DNA from 3 places in the Serpentinimonas sp. SMBJO2 genome. Region 1 is predicted to be linked to each of the others. Evidence: predicted binding sites of a transcription regulator. Region 1 holds the regulator's gene; each other region holds the start of a gene.
The links. Region 1 encodes FNR, which switches genes on or off when oxygen is low (the NO sensors DNR and NnrR bind a similar motif). Its sites were predicted from a motif close to TTGATNNNNATCAA; they were not measured.

Region 2: a site for FNR is predicted at 2,637-2,650, ahead of AAAZ40_RS04780 (fatty acid desaturase). Genes of this name have one in related genera too.
Region 3: a site for FNR is predicted at 1,812-1,825, ahead of AAAZ40_RS04635 (DUF3149 domain-containing protein). Genes of this name have one in related genera too.

The regions. Positions count from the first base shown of each region.
Region 1 covers NZ_CP150628.1:1,847,752-1,857,145, reverse strand. The annotation lists gene ccoN (cytochrome-c oxidase, cbb3-type subunit I) at 1-863, shown strand, start outside; gene ccoO (cytochrome-c oxidase, cbb3-type subunit II) at 875-1,504, shown strand; gene AAAZ40_RS08570 (cbb3-type cytochrome oxidase subunit 3) at 1,525-1,662, shown strand; gene ccoP (cytochrome-c oxidase, cbb3-type subunit III) at 1,692-2,597, shown strand; gene ccoG (cytochrome c oxidase accessory protein CcoG) at 2,622-4,052, shown strand; gene AAAZ40_RS08555 (hypothetical protein) at 4,112-4,417, shown strand; gene fnr (fumarate/nitrate reduction transcriptional regulator Fnr) at 4,452-5,171, opposite strand; gene hemN (oxygen-independent coproporphyrinogen III oxidase) at 5,322-6,701, shown strand; gene AAAZ40_RS08540 (sulfite exporter TauE/SafE family protein) at 6,740-7,450, shown strand; gene aceA (isocitrate lyase) at 7,692-9,023, shown strand; gene thrS (threonine--tRNA ligase) at 9,280-9,394, shown strand, end outside.
Region 2 covers NZ_CP150628.1:1,045,529-1,054,922, reverse strand. The annotation lists gene AAAZ40_RS04785 (DEAD/DEAH box helicase) at 1-1,239, opposite strand, end outside; gene AAAZ40_RS04780 (fatty acid desaturase) at 1,388-2,530, opposite strand; gene rpsT (30S ribosomal protein S20) at 2,754-3,059, shown strand; gene AAAZ40_RS04770 (DUF3579 domain-containing protein) at 3,241-3,585, opposite strand; gene AAAZ40_RS04765 (acetylornithine/succinylornithine family transaminase) at 3,842-5,047, shown strand; gene argF (ornithine carbamoyltransferase) at 5,072-6,028, shown strand; gene AAAZ40_RS04755 (BaiN/RdsA family NAD(P)/FAD-dependent oxidoreductase) at 6,063-7,301, shown strand; gene grxD (Grx4 family monothiol glutaredoxin) at 7,384-7,719, shown strand; gene AAAZ40_RS04745 (lytic transglycosylase domain-containing protein) at 7,777-8,421, opposite strand; gene AAAZ40_RS04740 (proline--tRNA ligase) at 8,429-9,394, opposite strand, start outside.
Region 3 covers NZ_CP150628.1:1,020,850-1,030,243, reverse strand. The annotation lists gene pdxA (4-hydroxythreonine-4-phosphate dehydrogenase PdxA) at 1-710, opposite strand, end outside; gene AAAZ40_RS04640 (Nif3-like dinuclear metal center hexameric protein) at 707-1,504, opposite strand; gene AAAZ40_RS04635 (DUF3149 domain-containing protein) at 1,562-1,747, opposite strand; gene AAAZ40_RS04630 (S1C family serine protease) at 1,856-3,019, shown strand; gene tatC (twin-arginine translocase subunit TatC) at 3,056-3,841, opposite strand; gene tatB (Sec-independent protein translocase protein TatB) at 3,860-4,390, opposite strand; gene tatA (Sec-independent protein translocase subunit TatA) at 4,450-4,716, opposite strand; gene AAAZ40_RS04610 (histidine triad nucleotide-binding protein) at 4,885-5,244, opposite strand; gene AAAZ40_RS04605 (DUF4870 family protein) at 5,277-5,651, opposite strand; gene AAAZ40_RS04600 (phosphoribosyl-ATP diphosphatase) at 5,648-6,040, opposite strand; gene hisI (phosphoribosyl-AMP cyclohydrolase) at 6,094-6,522, opposite strand; gene AAAZ40_RS04590 (ribonucleoside-diphosphate reductase subunit alpha) at 6,794-9,394, shown strand, end outside.

The DNA of each region.
Region 1 (9,394 bases):
GTGTGCAAAGCGCCATGATTCAATGGTGGTACGGCCACAACGCGGTGGGCTTCTTCCTCACGGCGGGCTTCCTGGGCATCATGTACTACTTCATCCCGAAGCAGGCTGAGCGCCCGATCTACAGCTACCGCCTCTCGATCGTCCACTTCTGGGCCCTGATCTTCACCTACATGTGGGCTGGCCCACACCACCTGCACTACACCGCGCTGCCCGACTGGACGCAATCGTTGGGCATGGTGTTCTCGCTCATCCTGCTGGCACCGAGCTGGGGCGGCATGATCAACGGCATCATGACGCTCTCGGGCGCCTGGCACAAACTGCGCGACGACCCGATCCTGCGCTTCCTGATCGTGTCGCTGTCGTTCTACGGCATGTCCACCTTCGAAGGGCCGATGATGTCGATCAAGACCGTCAACGCCCTGAGCCACTACACCGACTGGACCATCGGCCACGTGCACTCCGGCGCACTGGGCTGGGTCGGCCTGATCTCCATGGGTGCGCTCTACTTCCTGATCCCACGCCTGTTTGGGCAGAAGAAGATGTACTCGGTCAAAGCCATTGAGCTGCATTTCTGGATCGCCTGTATCGGCATCGTGATCTACATCGCCGCTATGTGGATTGCCGGTGTGACCCAAGGCCTGATGTGGCGTGCCCTGGCCGACGACGGCACCCTGGCCTTCACCTTCAGCGAGTCGGTGCGCGCCAGCTACCCCTTCTATGCGATACGTTTGGTCGGTGGCTTCATGTACTTTGCTGGTATGTGCATCATGGCCTGGAACGTTTGGATGACGGTGCGTGAGGGCTTGCGCGCTGGCCCGGTGCCCCAGGTCCGGATTCCGGCGGTTTCCCCGGCCCACGCTTGAGTCAGGAGCACATGAAAATGGCAAGCAATGCAACCAAAGGCAACTCGCACCAAAAGGTCGAGACCAACAGCTTCTTGATGATCGTCCTGATCCTGGCCGTGATTTCGATCGGCGGCCTGGTCGAGATCGTGCCGCTGTTCTTCAAGAAGTCCACCACCCAGCCGGTCGAGGGCCTCAAGCCCCACACCGCGCTGCAACTGGCCGGCAAGGACGTGTACATCCGCGAGGGCTGTTTCACCTGCCACTCGCAGATGATCCGGCCCTTCCACGCCGAGACCATGCGCTACGGCCACTTCTCGCTCGCGGGCGAGTTTGTGTACGACCGCCCGTTCCAGTGGGGCTCCAAGCGCACCGGCCCGGACTTGCACCGCATCGGTGGCCGCTACTCCGACGAATGGCACCGCCAGCACCTGATGGATCCGCGCTCGCTGCGCCCATACTCCAACATGCCGGCTTACCCCTGGCTGGCTGAGCGGCCCGTGAATGCAGAGGCCATGCCGCAGCGGCTGCGTGTGTTGCAAATGCTCGGCCACCCCTACACAGACGAGGAAGTCGCCGGCGCCGCCGCTGCCGTGGAGGGCAAGACCGAGATGGATGCCCTGATCGCTTACCTGCAGGTTCTGGGCACAGCGGTGCGCTGAAGCGACCAGGAGCAGAGCGCATGGATATCAACGACTACCGAAGCATCGTGACCGTGGTCAGTTTGGTGGTGTTCTTGGGCATCGTCTGGTGGGCGTGGTCCAAGCACAACAAGGGCCGTTTCGATGACGCCGCCCAACTGCCCTTCAAGGAAGATTAAGCCGCGCACTCACTCACAAGAGAAACATCATGAGCGACTTCACTAGCGAATTCTGGCATTTTTACGTGGCCGGGCTGAGCCTGATCAGCATCCTGGCCTGCTTTGTCCTGCTGTGGTACAGCAGCAAGGTCAAGGTCACACCGACCGAAGACAACTCCACCGGCCACGTCTGGGACGAGGACATCATCGAAAAAGACAACCCGCTGCCGAAATGGTGGGTCTGGATGTTTGTCATCACCATCGTCTTTGCCCTGATCTATGGGCTGTTGTACCCGATGTTTGGCAAATTCCCGGGCTTGCTGAACTGGACTTCAGTCGGGCAGTATCAGGCTGAAAAGGCCGCCAACATTGCTGCCGTGGCACCCAAGTTCGAGGCCTTTGCGCAAAAGTCGGTCGAGCAGTTGGCCGCCGACCCGGTGGCGATGCGCATCGGTGAGAGCCTGTTCATGAACAACTGCGCCGTCTGCCACGCCGCCGACGGTCGCGGCAGCCTGACGTTCCCCAACCTGGCCGACAACGACTGGTTGTGGGGCGGAGACGCCGAGGCCATCAAGGTCTCGATCACCCAGGGTCGGGTGGCGGTCATGCCGCCCTTGGCCGAAGCCGTGGGCTCCCCGGAGGACGTCACCAACGTGGCGCACTACGTGTTGAGCCTCTCGGGTGCGCCGCACGACAGCGTGCGCGCAGCCGCCGGCAAGGCCAACTTTGCCACCTGCATCGCCTGCCACGGCGCCGATGGCAAGGGCAACACCGCCATGGGCGCGCCCAACCTCACCGACGACATCTGGCTGCATGGTTTTGGCGTCGATGCCGTGGTGCGCAGCATCAACGAAGGCATCATGAACGTCATGCCGCCACAAAACGTGTTGCTGTCCGAGCAGCAGATCCATGTGTTGACCGCCTACGTGTGGGCCAAATCCAACCGTCCGCAATAACACCGATTCGACGTCGTTCCTCAATTGTCAAATAGCACCCAACCGGATGGCGGCAACTCAGCCGCCAGACCGGACGAAATCGAGATATCGCTCTACGCCGACCGGCAAAAGATCTACCCGCGTTCCGTCGCGGGGGTCTTTACCAACTGGCGTTGGGCCATGGTCTGGCTGACCCAGATCGTTTTCTACGGCCTGCCCTGGTTGCAATGGAACAACCGGCAGGCTGTATTGTTTGACCTCGAAGAGCGCCGTTTCTACCTCTTCAACCTCGTGCTCTACCCGCACGACCTGATCTACCTCACCGGTCTGCTGGTCATCTCGGCGCTGGCCTTGTTCCTGTTTACGGCCGTTGCCGGGCGCCTGTGGTGCGGCTTTGCCTGCCCGCAGACGGTCTATACCGAAATCTATCTGTGGATGGAAAAGCTGGTCGAGGGCGACCGCACGGCCCGGATGCGACTCGATCAATCCGGCCATACGCTGGAAAAATACGGCAAGAAAACCCTCAAGCAAGCGCTCTGGATCGCGTTTGGCTTGTGGACCGGCTTCACCTTCGTCGGCTACTTTACGCCCATCCACGAGCTGTGGGCGGCGGTTTGGGCAGCCCAACTCGGGCCTTGGCAAACCTTCTGGATTCTGTTCTACGGTTTTGCCACCTACGGCAACGCCGGCTACATGCGCGAGCAGGTGTGCAAATACATGTGCCCCTACGCGCGCTTTCAGAGCGCGATGTTCGACCGCGACACGCTCATCGTCACCTACGACGAGCAGCGCGGCGAACCGCGCGGGCGGCGCTCGCGCAACGCCGATCTGGCGCAGCTCAAGCTCGGCGCTTGCGTCGACTGCTCGCTGTGCGTGCAGGTTTGCCCCACGGGCATCGACATTCGCAAGGGGCTACAGTACGAATGCATAGGCTGCGGCTCCTGCGCCGACGTCTGCGACCAGGTCATGGACAAGGTGGGTTACGAGCGTGGTCTGGTGCGCTTCACGACCCAGAACGGGGTGCAGGACAAGCTCAGCCGGGCCCAGATGTGGCGCCGCGTGCTGCGGCCCCGCGTCCTGGTCTATGGCGCCATTTTGCTGCTCATCACCGTGGCGCTGTTTACCAGCCTGTACCTGCGCACCCCGCTCAAGGTGGACGTGATACGCGACTCGAGCGTGCTGTCGCGCATCGTGCAGCAAGGCCAGATCGAGAACGTTTACCGCTTGCAACTGCTCAACGCCACCGAACGCGAGCAGCACTTGCGCATCAGCGTGCAGGGCTTGCCAGGTTTGCAGATGGTGTCAGAGTCTGAGCTCAAGCTGGCCCCAACCGATGCGCGCTCATTGGCCGTCACCTTGCGCCTGCCTCCTGGGGTCAGCCCGCCTGGTGCGCACCCGATCGAGTTTCAAGTGCAAGCCCTGGGAGCCGATGGGTTTACGGTGCGGCAGGACTCGGTTTTCATGGTGCCGCGCTGAACCCACGCTGGCAGCAGCGTCTTTTGAACTTTTCGCATCCGACCTTACACTCACCGATCATGAACAGCACCACCCCGAAGGCTCCTCCCCCCCAAGCCGCTCGCCCTTGGTACCGCGAGCCTTACGTGTGGTTGGTGCTGGGTTTGCCGGCGTCGTCGATCGCGCTCTCGATGGCGCTGGTGACCACGGCGGTGATGAACCGCGACCCAGTGCTGGACCGCAACGCGCCCATGGTGCCTGCCGACCAGCGCCGTCTGCAGATGATGACGCCCGAGCAGCGCGCCACCTATCTGGCCAGCCTGCGCCCGGCACGTGAGGCGCGCAACCACGCCGCCAGCCCGGAAGTGCCCCCGCCGCGGGAGTAAGGCGAACAGGTCGCGCTCGACGTGGGCGTGGTGTTCAGTTGCGCATCGGCGGGTTCACCAGCCGCTCCAGTGCCTGCGTGTCTTTGATCTGCACGTAGCGCTGGCGCACATCGATGATGCCGTCTTCCATGAAGCGCGAAAAAGTGCGGCTCACGGTCTCGAGTTTCATGCCCAGGTAGCTGCCGATCTCTTCGCGCGTCATGCGCAGCACCAGTTCGGACTGCGAAAACCCGCGTGCGTGCAAGCGCTGCACCAGATTGAGCAAAAAGGCCGCCAGCCGCTCCTCGGCGCGCATGGTGCCCAGCAGCAGCATCACGCCTTGGTCGCGCACGATCTCGCGGCTCATGATCTTGTGCACGTGGTGCTGCAAGGCGCTGAACTCGCGCGACAGTTGCTCGATGCGGTCAAAGGGCAGCACGCAGACCTCGGCGTCTTCGAGCGCGATGGCGTCGCAGGCGTGCTGGTCGTGCACGATGCCATCCATGCCGATGATCTCGCCCATCATCTGAAAGCCGGTGACCTGGTCGCGGCCGTCGGCGCTGGTGATGCAGGTCTTGAAAAAACCCGAGCGCACCGCGTACAGTGCGGTGAAGGCATCGCCGGCGCTGAACAGCGACGCTCCGCGTTTGATGCGGCGCCGATTCGATATGATCTGATCGAGATGCTCGAGTTCTTGCGGTTTGAGCCCCATAGGCAAGCACAACTCGCGCAGATTGCAGCCAGAACAGGCGACTTTGATGCTCTGAATATCCATGTAAGCGCGGCCAAATAGTGCGCGAAGCTTAACCCATGTGTGGCCGTGTGGGCGTGGGCGCCAAAGAAAACAAAAAATGGGCTAGGCTTGACTCAGGTCAAGGGTGATGGGGGCTGTTCGGTGCATATTCTCGCACCAGGAGAAATTTTTGTGAAACCTGTCATCGACGAGGGGTTGCTGCGGCGTTTTGACGTGCCCGGCCCCCGTTACACCTCATACCCGACCGCCGACCGCTTCGTCGAAGCCTTTGGCGAGCAAGACTATGTGCAGGCTTTGCGCCAGCGCCATGCCGGCTCGCTGGCCTTGCCGCTGTCGATCTACGTCCACATTCCGTTTTGCGATTCGCTGTGCTACTACTGCGCCTGCAACAAGGTCATCACCAGGCACCACAGCAAGTCGGCCGAGTACCTGCGCTACCTCACGCGCGAGCTCGAGTTGCAGTGCAGCCACCTGGGGTCGGGCCACAGCGTGTCGCAGATGCACCTCGGTGGCGGCACCCCGACCTTCATGTCGGATGAGGAACTCAGCGATCTGGTGGCGATGGTGCAGCGTCACTTCAAGCTGGTGCCGGGGGGCGAGTATTCGATCGAGGTCGATCCGCGCACCGTGACCCCCGCGCGGCTGGAGCATCTGCACCGCCTGGGTTTCAACCGCCTGAGCTTTGGGGTGCAGGATTTTGACCCCACGGTGCAAAAGGCCGTGCACCGCATCCAGCCCGCCGAGCAGGTGTTCGACTTGGTGGCGGCGTCGCGACGCATCGGTTTTGAATCGGTCAACGTCGATCTGATCTACGGCCTGCCGCAGCAGACGCCCGAGTCGTTTCGCCATACGCTGGAGCGCGTGCGCGAGCTGCGCCCAGACCGCATCGCGCTCTACGCCTACGCGCATCTGCCCGCGCGCTTCAAGCCGCAGCGGCGCATCGTGGCCGCCGAACTGCCGCCCGCAGCCGACAAGCTGGCCATGCTCGCGATCTCGCTCGAGGTCTTCAACCAAGCGGGTTACGTCTATGTGGGCATGGACCACTTCGCACTGCCCACCGATGCCTTGGCGGTGGCCAAGCGCCAGGGGCGGCTGCACCGCAATTTTCAGGGCTACAGCACGCAGCCTGACTGCGATTTGATCGCCCTGGGGGTCTCGGCCATCGGCCGCATCGGCGCCACCTACAGCCAGAACGCCAAGACGCTCGAGGAATACTACGACCACCTCGACCAGGGGCGGTTGCCGATCGTGCGTGGGCTGGCGCTGAGCCGCGACGACCTGCTGCGCCGCGCGGTGATCATGGCCCTGATGTGCCAAGGGCGGGTGGATTTTGAGGCCATCGGGTTGGCGCACCTGATCGAGTTCAGCAGCTTTTTTGAACCCGAGCTGGAGCGCTTGCGCGAGTTCGAGGCGCTGGGCTTGCTGCGCCTGAGCGCAGGCAGCATTGAAGTCAGCGACACCGGCTGGTACCTGGTGCGCGCCATCGCCATGCAGTTCGACCGGCACTTGCAGCAGGATCGGGACCGGGCGCGCTTCTCCAAAATCATCTGAACGCTGCAGCGCCGCGGCCAAACTGCTAGAGTCGGCCTATGTTTGAATCGATGCTGCTTTCGGCGCTGGTGATGGGCTTGGTGGGCGGTCCGCACTGCATCGCCATGTGTGGCGCCGCTTGCGCCGGCATTGCCCACGCCGGCGAGCCGCGGCGCGTGCGCGCCCTGTTCACCTTCCAATGCAGCCGCTTGCTGGGCTACGCGCTGTTGGGCGCGCTGGCCGCCGGTACCGTGCAGGGCCTGGCCTGGATGGGGCAGCACACCGCCATCATCCGCCCGCTCTGGACGCTGATGCACGTGGCGGCGCTGCTGCTGGGGCTGGTGCTGCTGCTGCAGGCGCGCCAGCCAGCCTTCATCGAGGGCTGGGCGCAAGGAGTGTGGCGGCGTGCGCGCCCGCTCATGAACCGGCTCGGGCCCAGGGCGCCGGCGGTGCTGGGCGTGGGCTGGGCGCTCATGCCCTGCGGGCTGCTGTATTCGGCGCTGCTGGTGGCCTCGCTGTCGGCCAGCGTGGTCAATGGCGCCGCCATCATGGCCGCTTTTGCGCTGGGTACCATGGTCTCGCTCACGGCCGCGCCGTGGCTGTTGCTCAAGCTCAAAGACGCGCGCAGCGGCGGCTGGGGCATTCGTCTGGCGGGTCTGGCGCTGGTGCTGGTGTCGGGCGTGGCGCTGTGGATGGGCATCGCGCACCCCACGGGTTTGTGGTGCGACGCGCCGGTGGCTTTTTTGCATACCGAGTGCATGGTTTCATAATGCAAAAAACCGCGCTGCTGCACTGCAATAATTTTTTCCTTATAAGAAAATCCGTTTCTCAATACAAAATACAATCTATAGGCCATTGTTTTACAATGGCTATTTTTTTGTCTTGTATAAGACATAAGATTTACGACTGACCCCCTCTGCGGTCTTACACTACAGGCAAGGGCGCGGTGCATCGGCTTGTCAACCGATCCCCGAAGCCCAACCCGGTTTTTTCAACCTTCAGGAGTGAAGCATGTCCTCTGCCATCAACAAACAACTCAGCCGCCAGCAACAGATCGAGGCGCTGGAGCTCGACTGGGCGCAAAACCCGCGCTGGAAAGGCGTCAAGCGCGGCTACAGCGCCGCCGACGTGGTGCGCCTGCGCGGCAGCGTGCAGCCCGAGTACACGCTGGCGCAAAACGGCGCCCGCACCCTGTGGGAGCGCGTCAACGGCGGCGCCAAGAAGGGCTATGTGAATGCCTTTGGGGCCATCACCGCTGGCCAGGCGATGCAGCAGGCCAAGGCCGGGCTGGAGGCGGTGTACCTGTCGGGCTGGCAAGTGGCAGCCGACGGCAACACCTCCGAGACCATGTACCCGGACCAGTCGCTCTACGCCTACGACTCGGTGCCGACCATGGTGCGCCGCATCAACAACACCTTCAAGCGCGCCGACGAAATCCAGTGGAGCCGCGGCATCGAGCCCGGTTCGCCTGAGTTCATCGACTACTTCCTGCCCATCGTGGCCGACGCCGAAGCCGGCTTTGGCGGCGTGCTCAACGCCTTCGAGCTGATGAAGAACATGATCGCCGCCGGCGCTGCCGGCGTGCACTTCGAAGACCAGCTCGCCGCCGTCAAGAAGTGTGGCCACATGGGCGGCAAGGTGCTGGTGCCGACGCAAGAAGCGATCGAAAAACTGATCGCCGCGCGTTTCGCCGCCGACACCATGGGCGTGCCCACACTCATCCTGGCGCGCACCGACGCCGAGGCCGCGAACCTGATCACCAGCGACCACGACGCCAACGACCAGCCCTTCCTCACCGGCGAGCGCACCCAAGAGGGCTTTTACCGTGTGCGCAACGGCCTCGAGCAGGCCATCAGCCGCGGCGTCGCCTACGCCCCTTACGCCGATCTGGTGTGGTGCGAAACCGGCACGCCCGACCTCGGCTTTGCGCGCGAGTTCGCGCAAGCCGTGCACGCCGCCTGCCCGGGCAAGCTGCTGTCGTACAACTGCTCGCCTTCGTTCAACTGGAAGAAAAACCTCGACGACGCGACCATCGCCAAGTTCCAGGACGAACTCTCGGCGCTGGGCTACAAGTACCAGTTCATCACGCTGGCTGGCATCCACATCAACTGGTTCAACACCTTCCAGTTCGCCCACGCCTACGCCCGCGGCGAGGGCATGAAGCACTACGTCAACATGGTGCAAGAGCCCGAGTTCGCGGCGCGCCAACAGGGTTACACCTTCGTCTCGCACCAGCAGGAAGTGGGCGCGGGTTACTTCGACGACGTGACCACCGTGATCCAGGGCGGCTCGTCCAGCGTCAAGGCGCTCACGGGCTCGACCGAAGAAGAGCAGTTCCACTGATCGGCTGAAACAAGCAGGGCAGGGGAGCGCCTGAGCCCGGGGCACGAGCCTCGGGCTTTTTTGTGGGAAAATGGCGCGGTTGATTCACCGGCAAGAACCAGAAAGGCAGCTTGGGTTATGACACCGCGAACTCGGATGGAGCATCCACCGGCCCTTTGAGGGGCGGCAGTACGCGCCTGCTTTTTAGTCTGTCCCTCTGCGCGGCCTTGGTGCCGCGTTTTTATTTTCTGCCCCCAATTTACCGCCCCACCGCACCATGTTGACCCTCACCCTCCCCGACGGCGCGCAGCGCCAGTTTCCCGGCCCGGTCACGGTGGCCGACGTGGCCGCCTCCATCGGCAGCGGCTTGGCCAAGGCCGCGCTCGGGGGCA
Region 2 (9,394 bases), 800 kb from region 1:
ACGCAGGGCGCGCAGATCGCTGCTGCCGCGCGGGTCGTGCCAAAGGCGCTGGCCGTCGTTGATGCGGCCCGGCTCGCCGCCGAAACGGCGCCGATCCGATTCGATCTCCAGCGGCTCCACCTCGAGCTTTTTGCCGAGCAGTTTTTCAATGTCGGCCAGCGACTTGGCGTCGCGCCCGCTGACAAAGGAAAAAGACTGCCCGGAAGACCCGGCGCGCCCGGTGCGGCCGATGCGGTGCACGTAGTCTTCGGCGTTGAACGGGATGTCGAAGTTGAACACCGCCGGCACGTCTTTGATGTCGAGCCCGCGCGCCGCCACGTCGGTGCACACCAGCAGCTGCACCGCGCCGCTCTTGAAGGCTTCGAGCGCCTTGAGGCGCTCGTCCTGGCTCTTGTCGCCGTGCAGCGCCGTGGTGACGAAGCCGTCGCGCTCCAGCGTGCGCGCCAGCCGCGCACAGCCCAGCTTGCTGTTGACGAACACAAACGACTGGCCGATCTCGCGCTCGCGCAGCACCTGTTTGAGCGCCTGGAGCTTGTCGTTTTCTTCGACGCGGTAAAAGCGCTGCTCGATGGTGGCGGCGGTGGCGTTGGAGCGCGCGACCTCGATGGTCACCGGGTCTTGTAGGTAGCTCGAGGCCAAGCGCTTGATTTCGGACGAGAACGTGGCCGAGAACAGCAAGGTCGTGCGCTGCTTGGGCAAATACGAAAGAATGCGCTGCAGGTCGGGCAGGAAACCGATGTCGAGCATGCGGTCGGCTTCGTCGAGCACCACGTATTCGACCTGGTTGAGCACGCAGTTCTTGGCTTCGATGTGGTCCAGCAGCCGCCCCGGGGTGGCCACCAGCACCTCGACCCCGCGCTTGAGTTCGGCGGTTTGCGGCTTCATGTCCATGCCGCCAAACACCACCGTGCTGCGCAGCTCGGTGTATTTGGCGTAGAGCTCGATTTGCTGCGCCACCTGCACCGCCAGCTCGCGCGTGGGCAGCAGCACCAGTGCGCGCACCGGGTGCCGCGCCGGCGAGGTGGAGGCGCTGGCATGCCTGAGCAGGCGCTGCAGCAGCGGCAAGGAAAAGGCGGCGGTTTTGCCGGTGCCGGTCTGGGCCGCGCCCATCACGTCGCGGCCTTGCAGCACCACCGGAATCGCCTGCGCCTGGATCGGCGTCATGGATGTGAAGCCGAGTTCGGCCACGGCACGGGCCAGCGGCTCGGCCAGCGAGAGTTCAGAAAAAGCAGGATTCATCTAAGGCGGATTGTCGCACCACAACGTGACAAAGCAAAAAACCGAAACGGGTGGGCTGTGGTGCGCCCGCAACGCCAGCGGCCGCACACCCTCCCGTCAACCGGCACGGCGCCGGTGCAGCAAAGACGCAAGAAGACGGCGGCGCGGCTCAAACGGCGTAAGACGGCGCCTGCCCGCTGGTCGGGCGGCCCTGGAAGTCGGTCCAGCAGCGCTGGGTGAAGTCGTAGAGCTTGCACTTGCGTGCGGTCTCGAAGTACCAGCGCCAGCTGAACTGCTGCACGATGATGCGTCCGGGCAGCATGTCTTCGAGCTTTTGCTGCGCCTCTTTGAGCTTGTACAGCGGCACGCTCATGTCCACGTGGTGCGCGGTGTGCTCCATGATGTGGTGCACCAGCGCGCCGATGCGGTAGGGGAACTTGAGGTGCACGGTGGTCGAAACGAAGGGCGCCGCCTTGGCCCAGAGGTGTTTGTCGTCGTGCCACTGCACGCTGGTGTGGGTGTGGTGCACATAGACCACGAAGCCGATCATGGCGTTCCAGAACAGGAACGGCACCACGAAACCCATGACGATCAGCAGCCACACCGGCTGCCCGGTGGCCAGCGCCGCCCACACGAGGCCGGCGATCCACAGCAGCGCCACCGCCGCGACGAAGACCCCGTCCCAAATGAACTCGCTGCGCTGCGTACCCATGTAGGTCTTGCGCGGAAAAAACATGCGCAGCCACCACATCTCGATCAGGTAGTACAGCGCCGGGCCCCAACCGCTGCGGTAGATGCGCTCGAGGGCGCGGCGGCCGGGCGAGAGCGCTTCGAACTCGGCCTTGGTCAGCGGCGCCCAGACGAAATCCACGCCCTTGAGGTTGGTGTAGCCGTGATGCACCACGTTGTGACCCACCTCCCACAGGCTGTAGGGGGTGAGCGAGGGGATCATGGCGATGCGCCCCAGCACCCGGTTCAGGCCGCGGTGCGGGGTGTAGCTCTGGTGACAGGCGTCGTGCCCGATGATGAACAAGCGCCCGATCACGAAACCCGCCGCCAGCGCACACAGCAGCTTGGCCCACCAGGCTTGCAGCACGATGGTGCCGGCGATCAGGGCGGCAAAAATGGCCCAGTCGAGCACCAGCAGCGCCACCGCGATGGCGGTGCGGCGCTCGGCCAACGGCGTGATCCAGCCGCGGATGACCTTGCGGTGCGGCAGCGGGGCCCCGGCAGGAACCGGGCGCTCAGAGGCAGCAGAGGCTGCGGCTGGGGGCGGCTGCACGCCGCTTAGGGGGTCTGGTGTCGTGTGCATCGAGAAAAGCAAGGGATAAAATGCCAGCGCGCAGGCCGTGCCGGACACATTGCGGGCAGCCCAAAACTGCATCCGAACATTCTATCCTGCCCGCCCTTACACCAGCTTGACCGCGATCAAAGACTGCAAGAAACAACAGTCTATTCTAGCCCAGAGCAGCGGCTTGCGTCTATAATGCAGGGTTTTGCTGGCAACATCCACAAACCACTCAAGGAACCCACACATGGCCACCAAGCCGAAGAAAAAGAACCCCCGCCTGGCCTCAGGCCGCAAACGCGCGCGCCAGGACGTCAAGCTCAACGCCGCCAACACCTCGCTGCGCTCGAAGTACCGCACCGCCGTCAAGAAGGTCGAAAAGGCCGTGCTGGCCGGCGACAAGAGCCAAGCCAGCGCGCTCTTTGCCCAGATGCAGAGCGTGGTCGACACTGTGGCCGACAAAGGCATTTTCCACAAGAACAAGGCCGCCCGCGACAAGAGCCGCCTGTCGGCCAAAGTCAAGGCCCTGGCCACCCCCACCGCAGCGGCCTGACCACCAGCCAGACCGACCGCCCAGGCCCGGGGGGCTGTTCAGCCCCCACACCGCCTGCCGTTTGAACCGGGTGCGCTGCCAGCAAACCCCGCTCACCCTGCAAAAACCGCCTCTCGGGGCGGTTTTTTTGTCTGACCACAGGCCTGTCCGCCTGGCGGCGCTGCAGTGCCCGAAGTCTGGCTCACGGGGTCGAATCGCCAGGCGCTGGGCTGATGGCATCCCGATCGGGCAGCAGACACGCCTCCACCACCTCCAGCTCGTTGTCGCGCGCAAAGCCGATCACGAAGTCCCAAGCCATGGGGTCGTAGTCGCGCAAGGCGGTGTTGAGCACCACGCACTTGACGCCGTTGATCACCTTGGGTATGCACCAAGGCGAGTAGCCCAGGTGCGCGCCCGGCATCCGCCCTGCCGGGTGAAAAGGGCTCATCACCCCGGACAGGCGCTCGGCCCAGTCGCTGGGGCGAAAGGGTTTGCCGCTGCGGGTGCGGCCCTGAATGAAGACTTCATTGGCGCTCGGGGAGACCATGGGGGTTCAGGCCTTAAAGGGAGTCCGCCAGCCGCCGCCGAGGATCGCTCGCTGCACGTGCTGAACCGGTAGAGACCGATGGGTGGATGGCAGTATTCTATCTTATATAAGACTTGCGCTCGAATTCCCCGCTTCTGCGCCCGCCTTTGCGCCTCGAGCTGCGCCTACAATGTTCGCTTCTACCCTTGGCGGTGCCGAGGGTCGGGCATCGCCCTTCCCCCTTCCTCTCACTCACTTTTCGATCAGGACTCGATCCATGCTGCCAGCCGCCCCGGTGCAACCGCACGTCATGAACACCTATGGCCGCGTGCCGATCGAGCTCGCGCACGGCAAGGGTTGCCGCGTCTGGGATGTGCACGGCAAGGCCTACCTCGATGCGCTGGGCGGCATCGCCGTCAATACGCTTGGGCACGCGCACCCCAAGCTGGTGCCGGCGCTGCAGGAGCAGATCGGTACCCTGATGCACATCAGCAACTACTACCACCACCGCTACACCGAGCAACTGGCGCGGCTGCTGGTCGAGCGCTCGGGCCTGAGCAATGTGTTTTTCTGCTCCAGCGGGCTCGAGGCCAACGAGGCCGCGCTCAAGCTGGCGCGCAAGTTTGGCCACGACAAGGGCATCGAGCGGCCCGAGGTCGTGGTCTACGAGAAAGCCTTTCATGGCCGCTCCATCGCCACCCTGAGCGCCACCGGCAACCCCAAGGTGCAAGCCGGCTTTGGGCCGCTGGTCGAGGGCTTCATCCGCGTGCCGCTCAACGACGCCGAAGCCATCCGCCGCGCCACAGACGGCAACCCCAATGTGGTGGCGGTGTTCCTCGAGGCCATTCAGGGCGAAGGGGGCGTACACCCGGCCAGCGCCGACTACCTGCAGCAGGTGCGCGCCCTGTGCGACGCCAACGACTGGCTGCTGATGATCGACGAGGTGCAATGCGGCATGGGCCGCACCGGCAAGTGGTTCGCGCACCAGTGGGCCGGCATCGTGCCCGACGTCATGCCGCTGGCCAAGGGGCTGGGCTCGGGGGTGCCGATCGGCGCCGTGGTGGCGGGCCCCAAAGCGGCGCAGCTGTTCCAGCCCGGCAACCACGGCAGCACCTTTGGTGGCAACCCGCTGGCGCTGCGCGCCGGCATCGAAACCATCCGCATCATGGAAGAAGACGGCCTGCTCGCGCACGCGGCCAAGGTCGGTTTTCAGCTGCAGACCCTGCTCACGACCCAGCTCATGCACGAGCCTGGCGTGCGTGCGGTGCGCGGCAAGGGGCTGATGATCGGCATCGAGCTCGACCGCCCCTGCGCCGTGCTGGTCGAGCGCTGCGCCGAGGCGGGGCTGCTGATCAGCGTCACCGCCGAGCGCGTGGTGCGCCTGGTGCCGCCGCTCATCCTCAGCGGCGGCGAGGCCGACGAGATCGTGGCCCTGCTGGTGCCCCAGATCAAGCAGTTGCTGACCGAACCCTTGGCCGCCTAACCCCCTCTTTGCAGAGCGCCCTCCATGTCAGCCACCGCCCTCAAGCACTACCTGCAGTTCAAGGATTTCACCGCCGCCGAGTACGCCTACCTGTTCGAGCGCGCCTGGCTCATCAAGCACAAGTTCAAGACCTACCAAAAGCACCACACGCTGTGCGACCGCACCCTGGCCATGATCTTCGAGAAGGCCAGCACGCGCACCCGCGTCAGCTTCGAGGCCGGTATGTACCAGATGGGCGGCAGCGTGGTGCACCTGACCACCGGCGACAGCCAGCTCGGGCGCGCCGAGCCGATCGAAGACAGCGCGCGCGTCATCAGCCGCATGACCGACCTGGTCATGATCCGCACCTACGAACAGAGCAAGATCGAGCGCTTTGCCGCGCACTCGCGCGTGCCGGTGATCAACGGCCTGACGAACGAATTCCACCCGTGCCAGATTCTGGCCGATCTGTTTACCTGGCTCGAGCACCGCGGCCGCCGCGCCGACGGCACGCTCGATGTGGGGGCGCTGCGCGGCATGACGGTGGCCTGGGTGGGCGACGGCAACAACATGGCCAACACCTGGCTGCAGGCGGCGCAGATCTTGGGCTTTGGCGTGCGCGTGAGCACCCCCAGCGGCTACGAGGTCAAGCCCGACATCGCGGGCGTGGCCGCTGCGGGCAACTGCTGGCAGGTGTTTGACGACCCGCTGCATGCCTGCGCCGGGGCCGATCTGGTGACCACCGACGTCTGGACCAGCATGGGCTTCGAGGCCGAAAACGCCGCCCGCCAGCACGCCTTCGGCGCCTGGTGCGTGACGCCACGGCTGATGGCGCAAGCGCACCCCGAGGCGCTGTTCATGCACTGCCTGCCCGCGCACCGCGGCGAGGAAGTGGCGGCCGAAGTGATCGACGGCCCGCAGAGCGTGGTCTGGGACGAGGCCGAAAACCGCATGCACGTGCAAAAGGCCCTGATGGAATACCTGCTGCTGGGCCGGCAGTGAGCCCGAAGCCCGCGCACCCCACGACTCTGCTTGCATGACCCCGGTGTTTGACGTCGCCATCGTCGGCGCGGGCGCGGCGGGGCTGTTTTGCGCCGGCATCGCCGGCCAGCGCGGTTTGCGCGTGCTGCTGCTCGATCACGCGCCCAAGGTGGCCGAAAAGATCCGCATCTCGGGCGGCGGACGCTGCAACTTCACCAACCGCGAGCTCGACCCGCGCCAGCCGCAGCGCCACTTCCTGAGCCAGAACCCGGCCTTTTGCCGCTCGGCGCTGGCGCGCTACACCCCGGCCGACTTCATCGCCCTGCTGCAGCGCCACGGTGTGGCGTGGCAGGAAAAGCACAAGGGCCAGCTGTTTTGCAGCCGCTCGGCGCAAGATCTGATCGACCTGCTGCTGCGCGAATGCGGCGCCGGCGGCGTGACGCACTGGCAACCCTGCGGCGTGCGCGCCGTGCACTGGCACGACGGCGCGCCAGGCAGTCCACGCTACCGGCTCGAAACCGAGCGCGCAACGGTGGCGGCGCACGCCTTGGTGGTGGCCACGGGCGGCCTGCCGGTGCCCAAGATCGGCGCCAGCGACTGGGGCTTGCGGCTGGCGCAGCAGTTTGGGCTGCCCATCGTCGCGCCCCGGCCGGCGCTGGTGCCGCTCACCTTCGAGCCCTCTGGCTGGGCCCCCTTCGCGCACCTGGCTGGCCTGGCGCTGCCTGTGCAGATCGCAACCGGCAACAAAAGCATGGCTTTCGACGAAGACCTGCTCTTTACCCACCGCGGCCTGAGCGGCCCGGCGGGGCTGCAAATCTCGAGCTACTGGAACCCCGGCCAGCCCTTGCGCATCGACCTGCATCCCCAAGCCGCGCTCGAAGCCACGCTGCTGGCGGCCAAGGCAGCGGGGGTGCGCAAACGGCTGCCCAACCTGCTGGCCCAGCAGCTGCCACAGCGCCTGTGCGAGCTCTGGACCCAACACCGCCCCGACTGGCAGCGCCCCGTGAGCGATTGCAGCGACAAGGCGCTGGCGCAGCTGGCGGCCAGCCTGCACCATTGGGCACCCACGCCCCACGGCGACGAGGGCTGGGCCAAGGCCGAAGTCATGCGCGGCGGCGTGGACACGCGCCAGTTGTGCTCGCAAAGCATGGAATCCACGCAGCCGGGGCTGTACTTCATCGGCGAAGTGGTGGATGTGACCGGCTGGCTGGGCGGCTACAACTTCCAGTGGGCCTGGGCCAGCGCCCACGCCTGCGCACTGGCGCTGGCCAAAGCCAGCCACTGCAGCCCGTAGGGTTTTAGGCGCTGCAGAAAAACAGGGGCTGAGGGATAATCCGCCACCTTGCCAGCCTTCCTCTTGCCAACCACCCACCCCCATGACTGACACCCAACAACGCATCGACAGCCTGGTCAAAACGCACGACGTCGTGCTGTTCATGAAAGGCACTGCCACCTTCCCCATGTGCGGCTTTTCGGGCCGTGCGCTGCAAATCCTCAAGGCCTGCGGCGTCGAGGCCAGCGCCGTCAAGGCCGTGAACGTGCTCGAAGACCCCGAAATTCGCCAAGGCATCAAGGACTACAGCAACTGGCCCACGATTCCGCAGCTGTTCGTGCGCGGCGAATTCATCGGTGGCTCCGACATCATGATGGAGATGTACGAATCGGGCGAGCTGCAGCAGGTGCTGGCCGCCTCGAGCGCCTCCAAGGCCTGAAACCCGACCTCTCGAGCTGGCAGGCGCCTTGGGCTGGCCACCTTGGGCCGAGCCCCCTCAGCCGATCTGCCAGCGCCGCTGCGCCGCAAACACGGCGTTTGGGTAGGCGCTGCGGCCGCGGCTGCCGTTGTAGCGCCCCAGCGCCATGAACAGGTCGCCGCGTTCGCGGTCCAGGTAGTGGCGCAAGATCACGCAGCCGAAGCGCAAGTTGGTTTTGAGGTGAAACAAGCCGCCCACGTCGCCATCGCCGATCAAACGCGCCCAAAACGGCATGATCTGCATATAACCGCGCGCCCCCACGACCGAGATCGCAAACTGCCTGAAGCCGCTCTCGACCTGGATCAGGCCCAGCACCAGCGACTCATCGAGGCCAGCGCGGCGGCTCTCGTACCACAGGGTTTGCAAAAACTCCAGGCGTTGGTTGAAGTCGGGCTTGTGCCGCGCCAGCCGCGGGCTGATGGCCTTGAGCCAGCGCAGGTAGGCCATGCGCGCCTCGGTGCTGGCAAACTCGGGCTCGAGCGGGTCGGCGAACTCGACCGCAGCGCGCAAGGCGTGGCGCACCGAATCGGCCAGCGGCTCCTCGAGCTGGCTGGCAGCCGCCGGGCGCAGCGGCCACGCAGCGGCTGTGGCTGCTGCCGTGCAAGCCATGGCCGCAGTCCAGCGGCGCCGGCTCCAGCTGCCCTTGGCTTCGCACGCTGCCATCACCCGCTCACACCCCCAGCCGCTCGCGCAACCATGGCAATGCCTGAGCCAGCTCGAGCTTGCTCGCTTGCGCCTCGCGCCGGTGCTGGTATTCGATCTGGCCGTCCTTGAGGCCCTTGTCGCCCACCGTGATGCGGTGCGGCACCCCGATCAGCTCCCAGTCGGCAAACATCGCCCCCGGGCGCTCGCCGCGGTCGTCGAGCAGCACATCGACCCCCAGCGCCTTGAGCTCGGCGTAGAGCCGCTCGGCCGCCGCGCGCACCGCTGGGCTGCGCTCCATGCCGATGGGGCAGATCACCGCCGTGAACGGCGCGATGGCGTCGGGCCAGATGATGCCGCGCTCGTCGTGGTTTTGCTCGATCGCCGCCGCCGGCAGGCGCGTGATGCCGATGCCGTAGCAGCCCATCTCGAACGGTTTGGGTTTGCCGTCTTCGTCCAGAAAGGTGGCGTTCATGGCGCGGCTGTACTTGGTGCCCAGGTAGAACACATGCCCGACTTCGATCCCGCGCTCGATCAGCAGTTCCCCGGCGCCGTCGGGCGAAGGGTCGCCGGGCAGCACGTTGCGGACGTCGGCCACCAGGTCGGGCTCGGGCAAATCGCGGCCCCAGTTGACGCCAGTGAGGTGGTGGTTGGCTAGGTTGGCACCGCAGACCCAGTCGGCCATGAGCGCCACTTCGCGGTCGGCCACCACCCGCACCGGCTGCTTGAGCCCGATCGGCCCCAGGTAGCCCGGGCGGGTGCCAAAGTGGGCGATGATTTCGGCCTCGGTGGCAAAGCGGTAGCCCAGGTTGAGCCCCGGCAGCTTGCCCACCTTGACCTCGTTCATATCGTGGTCGCCGCGCAGCAGCAGCAGCCAGATGCGGCTGCCCACGATTTCGTCGCGTTCGTTGATCTCGTCGGTGGCCAGCACCAGCGACTTGACGGTGCGCGCCAGCGGCAACCCGAGCAGCTCGGCCACCTCGGGGCAGGTGCT
Region 3 (9,394 bases), 830 kb from region 1:
ATGTGCTCGATTTCTTCGCGCCCAAACAGCCCGCCCTCGCCCGCGTGCGGGTTCAGGCCCGCCACCGCGATGCGACACCGCGGGCGCGCCAGCACCTGCGCAAAATGCCGGTGCGTGAGCTGCAGGCTTTGCAACACCTGCGCCTGGGTCACGGCGTCGATGGCCGCCCGCAAGGGCAGGTGCACGCTCACCAACACCGTGTGCAGCTCGGCGTTGGAGAGCATCATGCGCACCGGCAACTGCTCCACGGCGCAGCCCACGTGCGCCGCCGCCAGCGCCTGCAGCATCTCGGTGTGGCCGGGATGGTGGATGCCGGCGGCGTGCCACGCCCCTTTGTGAATCGGGGCGGTGACCAGCGCCGCCGCCTCGCCGCGCAACACCGCCGCCGTGGCCACTTCGACGGCGCGGGCCGCAGCGCGCCCGGCCACGGCGCTCACTTGACCCAAGGGCGGCAGCTCGGCCACGGCCGGCAGCGGCAGCAGCGGCACGCAGCGCGGCGGCAGCGCGGCCGCCTGCTGCCAGTGCTCCAGCACGGCCAGCGGCAACAGGCCACCGCTGAGGGCCACGGCGCGGCGCATCACGGCCAGGTCGGCCACCACCACGCAGCGGCTGGCCCAGTCGGGCTGCAAGCGAAACACCTGCGCGATCAGCTCCGGCCCCACACCGGCCGGGTCGCCCATGCTGATGGCGATGGGGCGCGGCGCGTTCATGCCGGGTTGTCGATGTCGATGAACTGGTGCGTCAGGCCCAGCTCGGCGGCCACCGCCGCCCCCAGCGCCGGGGCGCCGTAGCGCTCGGTGGCGTGGTGGCCGCAAGCCAGATAGGCCACGCCGCATTCGCGCGCCAGGTGCGTTTGCGGCTCAGACAGCTCACCGGTGATGAAGGCATCGGCCCCGGCGGCGATGGCCGCCTCGAAATACCCCTGCGCCCCGCCGCTGCACCAAGCGATGCGGCGCAAAGGGCGGCCGGGGGCGTCGATGAGCGTCACGGGCCGCCCCAGTTGCTGCTGCACGTGCGCCGCCAGGGCGCTGGCGTCGGGGCAATCGGTGTGGCCGACAAAGCCCAACTCCTGCTCGCCAAAGCGGCCCCAGCCGTCGGCCAAGGGGCTAAAACCCAGGCGCTGCGCCAACTGGGCGTTGTTGCCCAGGCTGGGGTGGGCGTCGAGCGGCAGGTGGTAGGCCAGCAGGCTCACATCGTGCGCCAGCAGCAGCGCCAGCCGCTGCTTCAGCCAACCGGTGACGCAAGCGCCTTGACCGCGCAAGAACAGGCCGTGATGCACCAGAATGGCATCGGCCCCGGCGGCGATGGCGCGCTCGATCAACTCGCGGCTGGCCGTGACGCCGCTGACCAAGTGCCGCACCTGCGCTCGGCCCTCGACCTGCAGGCCGTTGGGGCCATAGTCTTGAAAGCGCTCGGGTTGCAGCGTGGCATCGAGGCGCTGCAGCAGCAGGCCGCGCTCGACGGCCTGCGCAACAAGACCGCAAGGGGCTAAGGATGTAGGCATGGCGCAACCCGCTCGGACACACAAGGTGCCCGATTGTCGCACCCGCCGCGCACGGGCTTAAGCCTGCCCGGACGGGCGACCCAGCGGGCCTTGCTTCGAGCGCTGCTTTTCTTCGCGCTCCGACTCGTGCATCTTGGTGACAAAATAGCGGTAAAACCACGCCGCCATGACGATCACGCCGACGATGGTGACGATGCTGAGCAAACCGTAGGTGGTTGAAAACAGCTCATTCCAGGCCTCCATGACCCTTCCTTTCATGTGGGATTAAAAGACAGCCCGATTGGATGCCAGCTTCATCGCCGGCGCCTTGACGCAGGTCAAACTGTGCGCAAAAGACAGACAGAATCCAAAATGAAACAGACTTGGCTGTTGTTTTCCCAAACCGTGACGGTGCTGCTGGCGGCCTGGTTCGTGGTCGCCACCTTGCAGCCGCAGTGGCTGCAGCGCCCAGTGCAGCTGCGCACCGTGCCGCTGCTCGAAGCCGCCCCCGGCGCGGCACGCAGCGAAGCGGTGGCCGCTGCCAGCCTGAGCGCGGCGGCACAGCTGGCGGCGCCGGCGGTGGTGAGCATCAGCGCCCGTCAGGCCCCGCAGCGCCACCCGCACGCCGACGACCCCTGGTTTCGCTTCTTTTTTGGCGAGCAGGCGCCGCGCTCGCCCCAAACCGGGCTGGGCTCCGGGGTGATCGTCAGCAGCGCCGGCCACGTGCTCACCAACCACCACGTGATCGACGGGGCCGAGGAAATCGACATCCAGCTCAGCGACGGCCGACAGGCTCTGGCGCGGGTGGTGGGCACCGACCCCGACACCGACCTGGCGGTGCTGCAGATCGATCTGCCCGCGCTCCCGGTGGCGGTGCTGGGCGACTCCGACGCGCTGCGCGTGGGCGATGCGGTGCTGGCGATCGGCAACCCCTTTGGCGTCGGGCAGACGGTGACCAGTGGCATCGTCAGCGCCTTGGGGCGCACGCAACTGGGCATCAACATCTTCGAGGATTTCATCCAGACCGACGCCGCCATCAACCCCGGCAACTCGGGCGGCGCGCTGGTCGATGTGCAAGGCCACCTGATCGGCATCAACACCGCCATCTTCACGCGCTCGGGCGGGTTCATGGGCATCGGTTTTGCCATCCCCACCTCCACCGCGCGCGAGGTGCTCAAAGCGATCGTGCGCGACGGCGCGGTGACGCGCGGCTGGATCGGGGTCGAGCCGCAAGCCATCACGCCTGACTTGGCGCAGCACTTTGGTCTGCGCCAGCAGCGCGGCGTGATCATCATCGGCGTGCTGCGCGATGCCCCCGCAGCGCGGGCCGGAATTCGACCCGGCGACGTGGTGTTGAGCGTGGCCGGTCAGCCCATCCCCGATGTCGCGGCGCTGCTGGCGGCGGTGGCCGCCTTGCCCCCAGGGCAGCCGGCGCCGCTGGAAATCGAGCGCCGGGGCGAACGCCTGGCGCTGCAGGTGACGCCGGGGCGGCGCCCACCGCCGCCAGCTGCGCAGGCACCGGACCCTGCGCGCTAGGGGCGGCGCTCCAAGCACCGGTCGCTTCGTTCAGGTCTAGTCCGCTGCCTCGGGTTCTTCGGGCGCTTGGCTGAAGCGTTTGAACCAGCTTGCCCCCCAAATGCCCACCTGATACAGCAGGCACATCGGTATGGCCAGCGCCAGCTGCGAGATCACGTCCGGCGGCGTAACGATGGCGGCGATGACGAAGGACAAGACGATGAAGTAGCCGCGAAAATCCTTGAGCTGCTGAATGCTCGCCAGGTTGAAGCGCACCAGCAGCAGCACCACCACCGGCACCTGAAACGCCAGCCCGAAGGCCAGGTAGAGCGACAGGATCGCCTGCACGTAGGAAGCGATGTCGGGCGTGGCGGCGACGCTGTCCGGGGTGAAGCCCTGGATGAAGAAGAACATCTGGTCGAGCACGAAGAACTGCACGAACGCGATGCCCCCATAGGCCAACAGGCTGCCGATGAAGATCAGCGGCAGGGCAAAGCGCTTTTCGTGGCTGTACAAACCGGGGGCGACGAAGGCCCACAGTTGGTACATGAGCCAGGGCAAGGCCATGATCATGGCCGACATCAGCAACACCTTGAGCGGCACAAAGAACGGGCTGAAGACGCCGACGGCGATCAGCTTGGCGTCGGGCGGCATGTGGTTGCGGATGGGGATGGCGATGAAGTCGATCAACCCACCGGGCCCGGGCCAGATCGCCAGCCCGATGGCAAATACCACCACGCCGGCCAAGCTGTAGAGGATGCGGTCGCGCAACTCGACCAGGTGCTGCACGAAGGGTTGCTCGGTGCCGGCGAGCTCATCGGCCTTGGGGGTGGGGTCTGCCATGGGAGTGCTCGAGGGGGATCAACGCGAGGGCGTCATGGCGCTGGGAGAGACCGGGTAGGTCTTGGGCCGGTGGCGCGCCACCCGCGCCGCGCCCGACTGCACGAAGCTGCGCTGGCCGGTGCGCGCCTTGTACCACTTGGGCACCGCTTGCTGGCGCAGCCTGAAACTCTTTTTCGGGCGCGAAAACGGCGGATAGACCGAGTGCCCGAGCGAGTACGCGGGGTGGGGATCGGCGCGCGGCGTGGCCTCGGGTGCTTCAGCTGCCCCGGAGCCCTCGAGGCCCGCCGTGGCTTCCATCCAGTCTTTCTCGAAGCTGCCGACGCCGGCTTGCACTTCGCGCGCCGCACCTTCGACCGATTCTTTCATTTTCTTGAGCTCTTCGAGGTCCATCGAGCGGTTGACCTCGGCCTTGACGTCGGCCACGTAGCGCTGCGCCTTGCCCAGCAGGGTGCCCACGGTGCGCGCCACGCGTGGCAGCTTCTCGGGCCCGATGACCACCAACGCCACGACCGCAATCAGGGCGATCTCTGAAATTCCAAAATCCAGCATGCAAGGCTTTCAGTGCAGCCGGCCGCAGCCCCAAGCCGACGGCCGGCGCGGCGCTTTGATCAAGGCTTGGTCTTGGCTTCGACGTCGATGGTGTTCTTGTCGGTTGCCGCCGGGGTCTGCCCGACCTGTGCGGTGGTCGTCGTGGCGGCAGCGCCTGCCCCGTCTTCGGAGGCCGGCCCATCCGCCTGCTGCTGCTTCATGCCATCCTTGAAACCTTTGACGGCCCCACCGAGGTCGGAACCGATGTTTTTGAGCTTTTTGGTGCCAAACACCAAGATCACCACCAGCAAAACGATCAGCCAGTGCCAAATCGACAACGTACCCATGGCAAACTCCTGCGTCGGGGCCAAGGCAGCCCCGGGTTCGATTGATTACAAGACCGGCCGATGGTTCACCACCGGCCCAAACGGCTATTGTCACCGATATGGATGAGAAAGTCCGGATTGCAAGGCCACACGGTGCAAATCTTGGCCGGGCGCGCGGGCGGGCGCGGCTCAGCCCTTGCGCCAGGGGCGCGGTCCACCGATGACGTGCACGTGCAGGTGCGGCACCTCTTGCCCGCCCTCGGCGCCGTTGTTGCAGACGATGCGAAAGCCGCCTTCGGGCCAGGGGCGGCAGCCCTGCTCGAGCGCCAGCCTGGGGGCCAGGCACATGATCTTGCCCATCAGGTGCTCGTGCTCGGGCCCGAGCTGGGCCATGGATGGCAGGTGCAGCTTGGGCACGATCAGGAAGTGCACCGGGGCCCAGGGGTGGATGTCGTGGAAGGCGAGCAGGTCGTCGTCTTCATGGACCTTGCGGCTGGGGATCTGGCCGGCGATGATCTTGCAAAACAGGCAGTTCGGGTCGTGGCTCATGGGGCTTGCGTGCAGTGGGGGGAGCGTAGGCTTCAAAGCGGCAGCGGCTTGCGGTCGTTCCAGTATAGAAGCCCTTTGACCAGCCGGTAGATGACCCAGACGGTGGCCGCAAACAGGATCGCAAAACCCACCAGCAGCACCACGGTCAAGGCCCCCAGCACGAACCAGCACAGCCCCCACCAGAAGGTGCGGATCTGCCAGCGGAAGTGGCTCTCGTACAGGGTGCCTTGGGCGTCTTCGCGCTTGACGTAGTTGATGACGATGGCGATGATCGCCGTCACCCCAAGCAACCACGACAGGGCGTAGAGGAGGTAGATGATGAGCGTGAGCTGGCGCAGGCTGGCGAGCTCGTCTGGGGTTTTGCCGCCGGGGTTGCGGCCGGTGTCCGGACCAAAGGTGTCGTTCAAGCGGCCTCCCCTCGTTGCTGGTGCCCATCCTGTTGGCGCTGCTGCAGCTTGCGCAGCGCCTTTTCTTCCAGGCCGCTCAGGCCCTCGCGGCGCGCCAGCTCGGCCGCCACGTCGGCGGGCGAGAGGCCGAAATGCGCGAGCGCGATCAGGCTGTGAAACCACAGATCGGCCATTTCACCCACCAGCGCCTGCGCGCTGCCGCGGCCGTGCTGCAAGTCCTTGGCCGCCATCAGGGTTTCACCGGCTTCTTCGGCGATTTTTTTCAGGATCGCATCCGGCCCCTGGTGCAGCAGGCGCGCCACGTAGCTGCGCGCCGGGTCGCCACCGTGCGCAGGCTTGCGGGTCTCGATCAGGGCGGCCAGGCGCAACAGAGTGTCGTCGGCGCCCATGGCCGGGGCCGGGCTGGAGGCTGTAGGGGGGGTGCTCATGTGCAGGATGGAGTTTAGCGGTAGATCGATTCGGGGTCTTTGAGCACCGGCTCCACCGTCAGCCAGCGCCCGCCAGCCGCCTGCCCGCCCGGCCCCGCAGGCGCGGCCGCTTGCCAGCGCAGATAAAAACAACTGTGGCGGCCGGTGTGGCAAGCGATGCCGGGCTCGTGCCCGAGCTGGGTGACCTTGAGCAGCAGCACGTCGGCGTCGCAGTCGAGCCGGATTTCGTGCACCTGCTGCACGTGCCCCGATTCCTCGCCTTTGTACCAGAGTTTGGCGCGTGAGCGGCTGTAATACACGGCGCGCCCCAAGGCCGCTGTTTGCGCCAGCGCCTCGCGGTTCATCCAGGCCAGCATCAGCACGTCGCCGCTGCTGGCTTCTTGGGCAATCACCGGCACCAGCCCGTGGGCGTCCCAGCGCACGGCGTCGAGCCAATCGGTCATAAACGCAAATCTCCGTTTGAGGGGGCCGCAGCCACAGTGGCTGGGGCGGCCGTGGCCCATTTTGGCACAGCCCGAGGCATCGGTGTTTACCCTGGACTGCAGGGCCAAAAACCACCAGATTGCGGGCTTGGGTGGCCGCGCCACGAATTTCGCCGCTACACTAGCGCTAGTGTTTGACTTGGCCATGAACCACTACGGGTAGTGGTCACGAGGTGCCAAGCAACCCCCCAGCCGCACGGCTGCAGCCATTGCACCCCCACAAGGAACACCCATGTCCATTGCCCCCTCCTCTGCATCCACCGAGCGCCCCCAGGTCGCTGCCCCCGAGGCCGCCCGCGCCCCCCTTGGCGGCAGCCTGCCGCACTACCAGATCATCCGGCGCAACGGCTCGGTGGTGCCGTTCGAACCGAGCAAGATCGCGGTGGCGCTGATGAAAGCCTTTCTGGCGGTGCGCGGGGCCCACGGGGCCGCCTCGGCCAGCGTGCGCGAGGACGTAGAGCAGCTCACCCAGGCCGTGGTGCGGGCGCTGCTGCGCTCGCGTCCGGCCGGCGGCACCTTTCACATCGAAGACGTGCAAGACCAGGTGGAGCTGGGGTTGATGCGCGGCGGCCACCACGAGGTGGCGCGGGCTTATGTGCTCTACCGCGAGCGCCGCGCCCAAGAACGCGCCGCCAAACAAGCCAGCGCCGCGCCTGCGGCCCCGGTGCTGCACGTGAGCCTCGGCGGCCAGCGCCAACCGCTGGACCTGGAGCGCCTACGCACCCTGGTGGCCAACGCCTGCGCCGGGCTGGGCGAGGCGGTGCGGCCCGAGCCGATCGTGGCCGAAACGCTGCGCAACCTCTACGACGGCGTGCCGCTGGAAGAGGTCTACAAGGCGACCATTCTGGCGGCGCGCACGCGCATCGAGTCCGACCCCGACTACACCTACGCCACCGCCCGGCTGCTGCTGCACACCATCGCCCTCGAGGTGCTGGGGCAGGATCTGACGCAAGCCGAACTGGCCAGCCATTACCCCGACGCCTTCCCGGCCTGCATCCGGCTCGGGGTGCAGGCCGAGCTGCTCAACCCCGATCTGCTGCAATTCGATCTGGCGCGGCTGGCGGCGGCGCTCAGGCCCGAACGCGACCTGCAGTTCGACTACCTGGGCCTGCAGACCCTGTACGACCGCTACTTTTTGCACCAGCACAAGCGCCGCATCGAGCTGCCACAGGTGTTTTTCATGCGCGTGGCGATGGGGCTGGCGCTCAACGAGATCGAGCGCGAGGCGCGGGCGATCGAGTTCTACGAGGTGCTGTCGCGCTTTGATTTCATGAGCAGCACGCCGACGCTGTTCAACAGCGGCACCCGGCGCTCGCAGCTCTCGAGCTGCTACCTGAGCACGGTGCCCGACGAGCTCGAGGGCATCTACGAGGCGATCAAGGACAACGCGCTGCTGTCCAAGTTTGCCGGCGGGCTGGGCAACGACTGGACGCGCGTGCGCGCCCTGGGCAGCCACATCAAGGGCACCAACGGCGAATCGCAAGGGGTGGTGCCGTTCTTGAAAGTGGTCAACGACACCGCCGTGGCGGTGAACCAAGGCGGCAAGCGCAAGGGGGCGGTCTGCACCTACCTCGAGACCTGGCACCTGGACATCGAGGAGTTTCTGGAGCTGCGCAAGAACACCGGCGACGACCGGCGCCGCACGCACGACATGAACACCGCCAACTGGATACCCGATCTGTTCATGAAACGGGTGCTGGAAAAGGGCGACTGGAGCCTGTTTTCGCCCCACAGCGTGCCCGATCTGCACGATCTGGTGGGGCCAGCGTTCGAGCGCGCCTACGTGGCTTACGAGGACAAGGCCGCGCGCGGCGAGATCACGCCCTACAAAAAGCTGCCCGCCACCGATCTGTGGCGCAAGATGCTGTCGATGCTGTTCGAAACCGGGCACCCCTGGATCACCTTCAAGGACCCGTGCAACCTGCGCAGCCCGCAGCAGCACGTGGGTGTGGTGCATTCGTCCAACCTGTGCACCGAAATCACGCTCAACACCAGCGACAGCGAAATCGCGGTCTGCAACCTCGGCTCGGTCAACCTGGCGCAACACCTCAAAGACGCCGACTGCGGCTCGGGCGCCCGGGTGCTCGACCACGACAAGCTGCGCCGCACCGTGGCCACCGCCATGCGCATGCTCGACAACGTGATCGACATCAACTACTACGCAGTGAAAAAGGCGCGCGACTCCAACCTGCGCCACCGGCCGGTGGGGCTGGGGATCATGGGCTTTCAGGACGCGCTCTACCAGATGCGCACGCCCTACGCCAGCCCAGAGGCGCTGGCCTTTGCCGACCAGAGCATGGAAGCCGTCTGCTACCACGCCTACTGGGCCAGCAGCGATCTGGCGGCCGAGCGCGGGCGCTATTCGAGCTACCCAGGCTCGCTGTGGCAGCGCGGCGTGCTGCCGCTGGACTCGCTCGAACTGCTGGCGCAGGCGCGCGGCGGCTACCTCGAAGTCGATCGCAGCCAGACGCTGGACTGGGACGCGCTGCGCGCCAAAATCGCCCGCGACGGCATGCGCAACGCCAACTGCGTGGCCATCGCCCCCACGGCGACGATCTCCAACATCGTCGGCGTCGATGCCTCGATCGAGCCCTGCTTTGGCAACCTATCGGTCAAGAGCAACCTCTCGGGCGAGTTCACCATCGTCAACGCCTACCTGGTGCGCGACCTCAAGCGCCTCGGGCTCTGGGACGAGGTGATGCTGCTGGACCTGAAACACTTCGACGGTTCGCTGCAGCCCATCGACCGGGTGCCGGCCGAACTCAAACACCTCTACCGCACCGCCTTTGAAGTGGAACCGGCGTGGCTGGTGGAGGCCGCCGCACGGCGCCAG